DNA from 3 places in the Lysinibacillus sp. NPDC056232 genome. Region 3 is predicted to be linked to each of the others. Evidence: predicted binding sites of a transcription regulator. Region 3 holds the regulator's gene; each other region holds the start of a gene.

Region 1 (3,286 bases), on a different contig from region 3:
AATGAGCTTTCAACTCAATATAAAAAGCTAAGCTCTAGTGATAAAAAACGTATTACGAATGCGTCGATCTTAACAACAGCGGTTTCCGATGTGAAAAAAGTAGAATCATTTATGAAGACGTATGAAAAATCATTTACTAGTAACCCAACAACTGTTATTAAAGCTTTTAATAAGCTAACTTCAAAACAAATGAGTTTAATTAGTCCAGAAATACGACAATCCATTATTGATAAAGATCAAGGTCAACAACAGTCTAATGAAAGTGCTTTGAAATTAGTTGAATCCATTAATTCACTGATTGTAAATGGTGAATATATTGATGACTTGGAAACGAAAGTAAAAGAAATCCGAACAGCATATGATGGCCTTAGTTCTTCGGAAAAGAGCGTCGTGAAAAATTATTCTAAACTAACACAAGCCGAGAGTGACTTGAAAAAAGTAGCCGATGTACATGCTCTTTATGTACCTGCGACAGAAGATAATGAAGCAGCTCGTAAAACTTGGCAAACTGCCTATGGTAAGCTCTCGAAAAAATTAGAAATTTTATATAAGAAAATGTATGCAAACGATTTATAAAATCGTTTAAAAGCCAAACCCCGAATAACGAAATTATTCGGGGTTTTAATGTGCGCGCCATGCATGAGGATGTCAATAAAAATTAAAAGTTGGGTGATAAAACGAGAAAGTTTATCGATAAAATTCAAAAGTTGGGTGATAAAACGAGAAAGTGTTCCGATAAAATTCGAAAGTTGAATGACAGTAAGTTTGATAACGCCTTCATGACCAACACCCTGCCGCTGCCACTTCGCTTTCGCGCAAAAAAACACCCTACCGCTTCGCACGTTGCCCTGACGCTCCCAAGAAAGCGCCCCACTGAAAACGACACCCTTAATTTCATTAATACAATTATTTTTCAGTAAAAAAAGCCTTTTGGTTAAATTTATCTTTTATATTTGTGTAGAATATCAATTCTTCGATATACTATTTATAGTTAATCTGTATAATAATTGAGGATTTTTTGTCATAACAAAAGTAGTTTGACATAGAAGGTAGGAACTAAAGATGTATAAAATAGGTGTTGTTGGCCCAATAAAATCAGTAGAAAAAATTATCGAGTTAGCACATGAAATCGAACAAGATATGGAGGTTATTTCATATATTTATTCGATTGCTACAGAAACGAAACATCTTGTGGAAACCTATAATCAAGAGGTTGATTTTTGGCTATTTTCGGGATACATACCTTATAAAATTGCTAGTCAGACAAGAGTCTCACAGGATAAGCTAGCACATATCATCTTTTCTGACTATTAGGAGCGATGAAGCGATGGTTAAAGCTTTAAATTGTCCAAACTGTGCTGCAACATTTGATCCAACGGAAAATGTTTGCGAGTACTGTGGTAGTTATATTATTACATCAAAGGCGAAACAAATCACTTTTGATTCCGATGAATATAAACTAGCAAATAAAAAAATCTTCTTTCACGAAATTGAAATGAATACAAATGAATTCCCTATACGCTCAGGGGTAGCGAATATGTATTACAGTGCAACTAAATCTGATGGAGGCCGTTTGTTGTTAACAAATCAACGTCTGATTTTTTGCGCTCACGCTTTTAATATTAATCCTAACTTATATTGGGAAATATATTTGGATGAAGTAGATCAAGTTAAACTAGGGTTAAATCTTTTCATCACACAAAGAATTCATGTTTTTGATGAAGAAGAGAATGAAACAACATTTATCGTTTATGGTGGGAAGCATTGGCTAAATGAATTAGATCATGCTTTAAACAGGATTAAATAGGGAACACGACATGCAAGGGACTAGATACTTAAATGAGCGCCTAGTCTTTTTTATTTCCAAAAACTTCCCTTTGCCAAAACACGAACGTCTGTTCTAAAATAATGCAAACGAATGTTCTTTTCTAAGGAGCGAGAGGTTGTATGATAAGTTTCGAGCAAAGGCGACTAATGCACAAATATGTGGTTTATGATATGGCCGTTCAATCATTGCAACGCGACTACAAAGTAATAGAAAACCTTAAATTGAGCAAAGTATATTTGCCAATCCTTGATAAGCTTTTAGATGATATTTCACAAGAATGTTACAATGCTAAAAGGCTGTTGGCCAAAGATAAAATAAGAGTCGTCCGGTGGGAAAAGGTCGATGAAAACTTTAGCGATTTAATTATTGCCACAGCTGGTGAAGACCAAGTGTTTACTTATGCTAATATGGCATTAAAAACACAGGTTGAAAAATTATTATTAAGTCACCAAAATAAAGACCAGGTGCTCAATTGAAAGTGAGTACCTGGTCATTTTTTGTTTAATATTCTCTTACTTCAAATGAAGCGATTTTATCATGAACAATATATTCCGTTACTTTTTTATAAGGTGAAATTGTTTTTGAAAATTTGAATGTTGATGTACCTTGTGCACTTTCAAACCATTTCAAATAGTTATTTATAACTATATTAGTAACGTCATATTCTTTTGTAATACCGTTTACTAATGTGATACTTAAAATCGCATTTGACAATTCATTGTTTGGTTTCTTAACAATTACTGTACTAGTGGCTGTAATATCAGTACCTTCAATCTTCGCAGTAATAATTGCTTCACCTTCGTGAAGGGCCGTAACATTACCATCCTGATCTACAGTAGCAATTGATTCATCACTTGATGACCAGATTACTTTTGCAGTATCAGGTGTAACTGTAGCTATTAACTTATCTTGGCTACTTTCTAGAAGTTCTAGTGCATTCCTATCTAAAGTTATAGATTCAGTAGAATCTATGTTAATTAACTCTCCATCTATATCAATAGCGTCTAATATTAAATACTTAGTAGTTTTATTTTTAATAACTACTTCATGTATTTTATCTTCTAGACCAACTTCTTCATAGATTAAAGTTTGTCTTTGTTGTTTATTGCTGTAAGCAGAATAAGTTTCGATGATTTTCCCATCTATTATAACTTCTATATTTGAAGAAGAAGTATTCCATGCTGGAGAGATAATTCTTAATTTCGTTCCTTTAAAGTTAAAGGTAAAGTAGGAATCAATAGCAGCTTGAGTATTATAAGTAGTAAAATGCTGGGTTTTATTATAATCACTATGTCCAGAAACTATATCCCACGATCCAATATATTTAATGATTGGATTACTATCATCATATCTTTTCCATCCTTTTTCAGGTTTAAGTAACTGATCTCCTATTTTCGCACTATTCTCAGGAGTGTTATTTAAATTAGATACTCCTTCTTCATAGTCAACTCCTTCTGC
Region 2 (3,286 bases), on a different contig from region 3:
TAAGCCTAATTGCCATTTTGCACGTAGCATTTCTGCCACTTCCTCTGGCGTATCAATCTTGAAGTTGACATCAAAACCGCTTTGACGTGTGTAGAATGCTGGTAGCTCATCTGTACCATATCCAACAACTGGTACACCTTTTGTTTCAAGATATTCTAAAGTTAAACCAATATCTAAAATTGACTTAGCACCCGCACAAATTACAGCAACATTTGTTTGTGCTAATTCTTCTAAATCTGCTGAAATATCCATTGTTGTTTCAGCACCACGGTGTACGCCACCGATACCGCCAGTTACAAAAATTTCAATACCAGCTAGCTCCGCACAAATCATTGTTGCTGCTACAGTTGTCGCTCCTAATTTTTTTGTTGCTAAAAGATAGCCTAAGTCACGACGAGATGCTTTTGCTACGCCTTGAGCATTACCGAACATTTCAAGTTCTTCATCTGATAAACCAATTTTAATTTTACCATTGATTAATGCAATAGTTGCTGGTACTGCACCATTATCACGAACAATTTGTTCCACTTCACGTGCTGTTTGAACATTTTGTGGATATGGCATTCCGTGTGAAATAATTGTTGATTCTAATGCTACGATTGGTAAGCCTTTTGCTTGTCCTGCTTTTACTTCTTCTGATAATACGATGAATTCTTTCATGTTGTTATTCCTCCATTTCACTGTTTAACAAATCAACTGATAGCTCAGGTCTTACGGTATATGGAGATGCAAGTGTATTTTTGGCATTCGTTAAGCCTGCATCAATACATGTTGCAAATGATTGCCCAGTAAGCCAGCTATGGATTACAGCACTGACAAATGCATCTCCTGCACCTGTTACATCTTCAATTTTATCTATAGCTTTAGCCGCGTAATGACTTGGCTTCGTTGTAACGGAAGCTGCATACACACCCTTGCTACCCGCTGTAATAATTACCTGGTCAGCACCTAATGTAAGAAGTTGCTGTAAAGCCTTTTCATAATGCACAGAGTTTTCGATTTTATGACCAACAATCGTCTCTGCTTCATCTGTGTTACAAATAAACCATGTTACTCCTTGCAACGTATCAGGTAATCGATTCATTTTTGGCGAAGATACCGGTACGATGACAAACGGAATGTCACGGGCAATTGCAACCTGCTGTATGTAAGCCACTGTTTCCTTTGGACAGTTTAAGTCCATAATAAAGCAGCCCGCATTCATCAGCATTGCCTCATGTTTTTTTAGCAAACTTGGCAATAAAAGATCATATACTTCCATATTTGCTACCGCTAATGCTAGCTCGCCCTGCTCATCCATAACCGCAGTATAGGAACCCGTCGAAGCGTCAGGTAGCTGCTCCACATAACGTAAATTCATAAATGGCTCTGACGCTTCTTGGATCACTTGCCAATCAGCATCTTTGCCGGCAGTAGTCAGCAAGGTTACTTGATGATTTAATCTACCTAAGTTTTCAGCAATGTTTCGTCCAACACCACCTACACTAAATGAAGAGCTAGCAGGATTGGACGTACCGAATTGGACATTCCCTTTTACATGAAATTTTCGGTCAAGATTGGCTCCACCGATACAAATAATTTCATTTTCCTCAGGCAAAATATATGCACGACCTACAATTTTCCCCTGCTTCGTTAAGCTCGACACTAAATTAGCAAGGACTGGTCGAGATAGCTTCATCTTATCTGCCATCTCTTGCTGAGACATAAACGGATTCTGGCGAATTAATGCAAGGACCGCCTGTTCTCTTTCATTCATAGCATCACCTTTTATTATATTTGTTTATATTATAAACTTTTGTTTGGTTGGTGTCAAAATTTTTTAACAAAAAAGTTGAAGCCGTTATAATATTGGCTTCAACTTCATGTTGTTATATCTATTACTTCAATGAAATTAAGGTGTCGTATTAAATAAGTATGGCATTTCGGCAAAGAAGGGGCTGATTTCCATTCCGACTGAGCGCTTTCCTGGGGGCGTCCGATGAGCCGCTTGGGGCAACAGGATGTTGGTCCGAAGGCGTTATCATAGGACGTGATGGTTTTAGCCTTCGTTCCCCTGTCTGCTCGCTCCAGGGTCTCGGGCCAACAGATGTTTTTTGCGCGAAAGCGTAGTGTTAACGCAGCGACAGCAGCATGATGTTGGTCACGAAGGCGTCATCACAGGATGTGCTTATAGCTATCTCCCCAAGTGAACCACTCCTTGTTCACTTTACCGATGACTACACCATGCTGTAAGATCTGAAAATCCATATCCCACCAGTTACCATGTATCTCAATGTCTGCTGCATCAATCGTATAGCGTGCTTTAAAGAAAGAAAACTCCTTCTTAATCGTTAACACCTCTCGACCATTTACCTCAACAAAAAACTTCGGTAAAAAGCTGAACACCTTTTTCGTAATAAGCGCGACTTCATCTCTTGTTGTATTCATAATGGAGAAAGTCTTTGGAATTTGCATAAAACTACCCTCTACGTAATAAACATCCTTCTCCTGCTGATCCTTTACCGTAAATTTGCCACTTAGACTGAATACCTTTTGCTTTATATAAAGTTGCTTCATTCTACACCTCCTTCGAAATAGCATATCAATATAGCGCAGATTTCATCATAGCTATTAATAATTATAGAAATAATTTTTTAGATTTGGACTTATAAATTTATTCAGCGCATTATATGTAAATACCTTCATAACAGAAAAGATATGCAAGTAAAGAAGTTTGCATATCTTGCTAATCTATTCAACACTACGGTTCTTCGTAACAACACTAAAGAGAGTTTCACTTTTTCATATATAAGTAAATTTTATAAAAAAAGTAGTTCCTTCAGATCCTGTTTGAAATTCAATTTTTGCGTTATGACGGGCAGCAATTGCATAGCATATGCCTAGTCCTAAGCCAGTGCCATTATCTTTGGTCGTGTAAAATGGAGTACCCAATTTTTCTACTATTGCAGGACTGATACCTTCTCCTTGATCCCGTACTGCAAGAATTACACAATTTTCATCTCCTTTGCATGTACTGATGGATAGAACCTTACCTGTGCTCATTGATTCTAAGCCATTACGGTATAGATTTATTATCAATTGTCGTATTTCGTTACGATTTAAAAGTAAATCTGGAATGTCTTTCAGATTAAATTGAATAATTTTATTTTGATTAAATGCATCTATCTTTATTAAAGGGGTAATATCTCGAATAATAGAATTTAAATCTAACATCTGTAAATCAGATGTCTTTGTATTACCTATAGAAAGGAATTCAGTAATAATAGAATTGGCACGGTCAAGCTCT
Region 3 (3,286 bases):
ATTAAAGTCAAAGCATACGATATACATGGGCAAGAAGCCATATTTCAATTTAATGGATACGGTTCAATCTTAATGCAACATGAAATAGATCATTTAAATGGGATCATGTTTTATGACAGAATAAATAAAGAAAATCCATTCAAACTACCAGACAATGTGACTATTGAAAGTTTGTATTAATTTATTACTTAAGGATAGATGGAACATAGTTATTCCTTGTACCCATCATTTTGATGGTAAAACCCGTCTCTACAGTTCTTCTATCCTTTACTTCGGTGACTGTATCCATCACTTCTCGGTCCTTCATCTCCATCTAGAGCCAAAAAAATCAGCGGGACGATCAAACTCCCACTGATTAAAACGTCACTTTATTTCGTTTCCCTCTTGATGTTCCCGATATCTCCTATGGACAGTGGCTTTGCTTACATCAAAGCCTAGACCTCTAAGAGTCATAGCGATTTCCTCAAAGGTGAAGCCTCGATTACGGAGCTTGACGATTTCTTCTACAGGGACATCTTTTCGTTCTTGACCGTTTGGATTCCCTCGATTAGATAAATTGTTTTCAGGGCGATAGCCATTTTCAACAGCACGACGCATGCCACGACGTATTTTAGCATTATGGATTCTGCGCTGGTACTCCTCTACAATTGCTAAAATTTCTAGGAGCATCGTATCCATTTCATTTAATTGTACAGGTCCCGCGTCTCGCATAGAGAAAACATTCGTTTCAGTTTTCTGCAATAAATGCAACACGGCCATTCGAGCATTTCCACGTCCTAAGCGTGTCTCATCCTGCACAAATAATGCTGTAACTTCTTTTTCTTTTATGAAATCAAGCATTTCTAGTAAACCTTCTCGTTCCACATCATAGCCGCTATGCTTATCCTTAAAAACACGCTTCACTTCGTAACCCTGCTCTTTAGCATAGCGTACTAGCTCCTCCTCCTGACGCTCTAACGAGGAGCTTTGTGTCTCTTTTTCTGTACTCACACGGCAATAGACAACAGCCGATTGTTGTTTAGTTATCATTTTACATTTCTCGCAATTTCAATTGAATTTATAGGATTGGGTTGGTCGTCACCCACTACTGGAATCACTAGAGATTTACCTGCAATAATTCGTACGTTCGATAATTCATTTTCTGCCTTAACAAGCTTAATCCATTCATCCGACTTCATTTTACCACGGTATTGTTCGGCTAACGACCATAAGCTATCACCATGTTCGATTTCAATTTCAGCGTATGTAACCTCGCCTGGGTCTGTTATAAAAAGATATGCTGTAAATAGTAGACAAGCTCCTAATAAAGTTGTAATATGTGGATTTTTTTTAAACCAGTTCATGTTTATAACCCCTTTCGAGAATGTTTGTTCGGAATATATGTTCTTATAATAATGCGAACAAACGTTTTTGTCAAACACTTTTCGAACCTATGTTTGCTTAAGTGTTCGCATTCTGCTATACTACTAATAAGTAGAATGATTAGAAAAAAGAGGTGAGCAATCATGAAAAAAGTTTCGAAAAGACAAGAGGCCATTTTAGATTTCATTAAAGAAGAGGTGCGCACAAAGGGGTATCCACCATCTGTACGTGAGATTGGTGAAGCAGTTGGACTTGCTTCAAGCTCTACAGTTCATGGACATTTAGCTCGTTTAGAGCAAAAAGGCTTGATTCGACGCGACCCAACTAAGCCACGTGCCATTGAAATTCTAGAGCCGGAGGATTCTATTCAAAAGCAACATGTTATACATGTCCCACTTGTTGGGAAGGTTACTGCAGGTTCTCCGATAACTGCTGTTGAAAATATCGATGAATATTTCCCACTACCAGATATTTATGGTACAAGTGAAGATCAGTTATTTATGCTAGAAATTATGGGTGAATCAATGATTGAAGCTGGCATTTTAGACGGAGATTTAGTTATTGTTAAACAAAAAGCAACTGCTGATAATGGTGATATTGTCGTAGCAATGACTGAAGAGAATGAAGCAACTGTAAAGCGTTTCTTTAAGGAAAAAAGTCATTTCCGTTTACAGCCTGAAAACGCAACAATGGAGCCAATTATCGTAGACCAAGTTTCTATTTTGGGACATGTTGTAGGTCTTTATCGTCGTGTACATTAAAAGTATCTCAATAGTAAAGTATAAAAAGAGGATTTTATGTTCACAAATGGGCATATACCTCTTTTTCTTATTTTTTGAGTGTTATTTTAAACATTAAAAAAACCCACTTTAAAATGGATTTCTACACCTAGCAAAGCCTTTAGTTAATTAAATCAGCTCATCTCCATAACGTGGGTTGATTTCCGTTCCGGCTGGGCGCTTTCCTGGGGGCGTCCGATGAGCCGCTTCACTCGCGCTGCTCGCTCCAGGGTCTCATCTGTGACGCTAATCCCCAAGGAGTCGCCCAGCCTCCACTCCAATCAACTTATATACACTAACTCTATTTTTTCATGTTTATCACCAAGGTTATCTTGCCCTTAGGTAAAAAAATCTATGCCATTAAACGCTTATCAAGTTTTATGCCTCTATCTTAAATTTCAAACTTGCCTTTACAAATGCAGTAAATAATTTCTTGGATACTTCATCTCCTGCTATGGCTAGCTCCTCAGGATGCCACTGTACTGCTAGACAAAATGGTAAATCTTCGTGTACTACCGCTTCAATGATACCATCACTTGATTTGGCTACTACTTTCAATTTTTCTGCTACTACGTTTATTGCCTGATGATGAAATGAATTCACCGCAATTTTTTCTTCATCGATCATCGTTGTTAATAATGTATCAGGTGTTAGATGAACATGATGTGTAGTAACGCCCCGTGCCGCTTGTTGCATGTGCTTTATTAATTTCCGACTGTGATACTCGCTCTCAATATCTTGATAGACCGTGCCTCCAAACGCAACATTTAGCATTTGAATCCCTCGACAAATTCCGAAAACCGGCATTTTCCGAATAAAGGCGGCTTCAATTAAGGACAGTTCTACAGAATCCCTTTCTGGATGAACCTTCCCTAATTTTGGTGTAGGTTCTGCACCAAAAAGAAATGGATGTACATCGTGTCCGCCCGATAGTAATAATCCGTCCGTCAACGATAAAATTTGTGCTACATCCTCTTCCACTCCAAGCGGAATTATTAGTGGAATACCCCCAGCTTCAATTATACTTTTGCTGTAGGCGGCATTTAATCTTGAGGACAAATCATCCTCTACAAAGGCTGTTATACCGATAATAGGTTTCATCTTATCCCCTCCATGATCTACAAGATTGATCTCGCATTAACTCT

Evidence for each region. Region 3 encodes LexA, which represses DNA repair genes until DNA is damaged. Its sites were predicted from a motif close to CGAACATATGTTCG; they were not measured.
Region 1: the regulator LexA is predicted to act here: its motif matches at 1,912-1,925, upstream of ACFCYJ_RS11235 (YhjD family protein).
Region 2: the regulator LexA is predicted to act here: its motif matches at 1,789-1,802, upstream of ACFCYJ_RS10305 (carbohydrate kinase).

The regions. Positions count from the first base shown of each region.
Region 1 is NZ_JBHJTF010000012.1:28,499-31,784, forward strand. It holds gene ACFCYJ_RS11215 (hypothetical protein) at 1-576, shown strand, start outside; gene ACFCYJ_RS11220 (hypothetical protein) at 666-920, shown strand; gene ACFCYJ_RS11225 (hypothetical protein) at 1,063-1,314, shown strand; gene ACFCYJ_RS11230 (PH domain-containing protein) at 1,328-1,807, shown strand; gene ACFCYJ_RS11235 (YhjD family protein) at 1,948-2,304, shown strand; gene ACFCYJ_RS11240 (Ig-like domain-containing protein) at 2,330-3,286, opposite strand, start outside.
Region 2 is NZ_JBHJTF010000010.1:114,739-118,024, forward strand. It holds gene ACFCYJ_RS10300 (pseudouridine-5'-phosphate glycosidase) at 1-660, opposite strand, end outside; gene ACFCYJ_RS10305 (carbohydrate kinase) at 665-1,756, opposite strand; partial or broken gene ACFCYJ_RS10310 (LURP-one-related/scramblase family protein) at 2,167-2,556, opposite strand; gene ACFCYJ_RS10315 (GAF domain-containing sensor histidine kinase) at 2,782-3,286, opposite strand, start outside.
Region 3 is NZ_JBHJTF010000001.1:235,229-238,514, reverse strand. It holds gene def (peptide deformylase) at 1-180, shown strand, start outside; gene ACFCYJ_RS01165 (YneB family resolvase-like protein) at 364-1,029, opposite strand; gene yneA (cell division suppressor protein YneA) at 1,026-1,343, opposite strand; gene lexA (transcriptional repressor LexA) at 1,506-2,123, shown strand; gene ACFCYJ_RS01150 (gamma-glutamyl-gamma-aminobutyrate hydrolase family protein) at 2,520-3,242, opposite strand.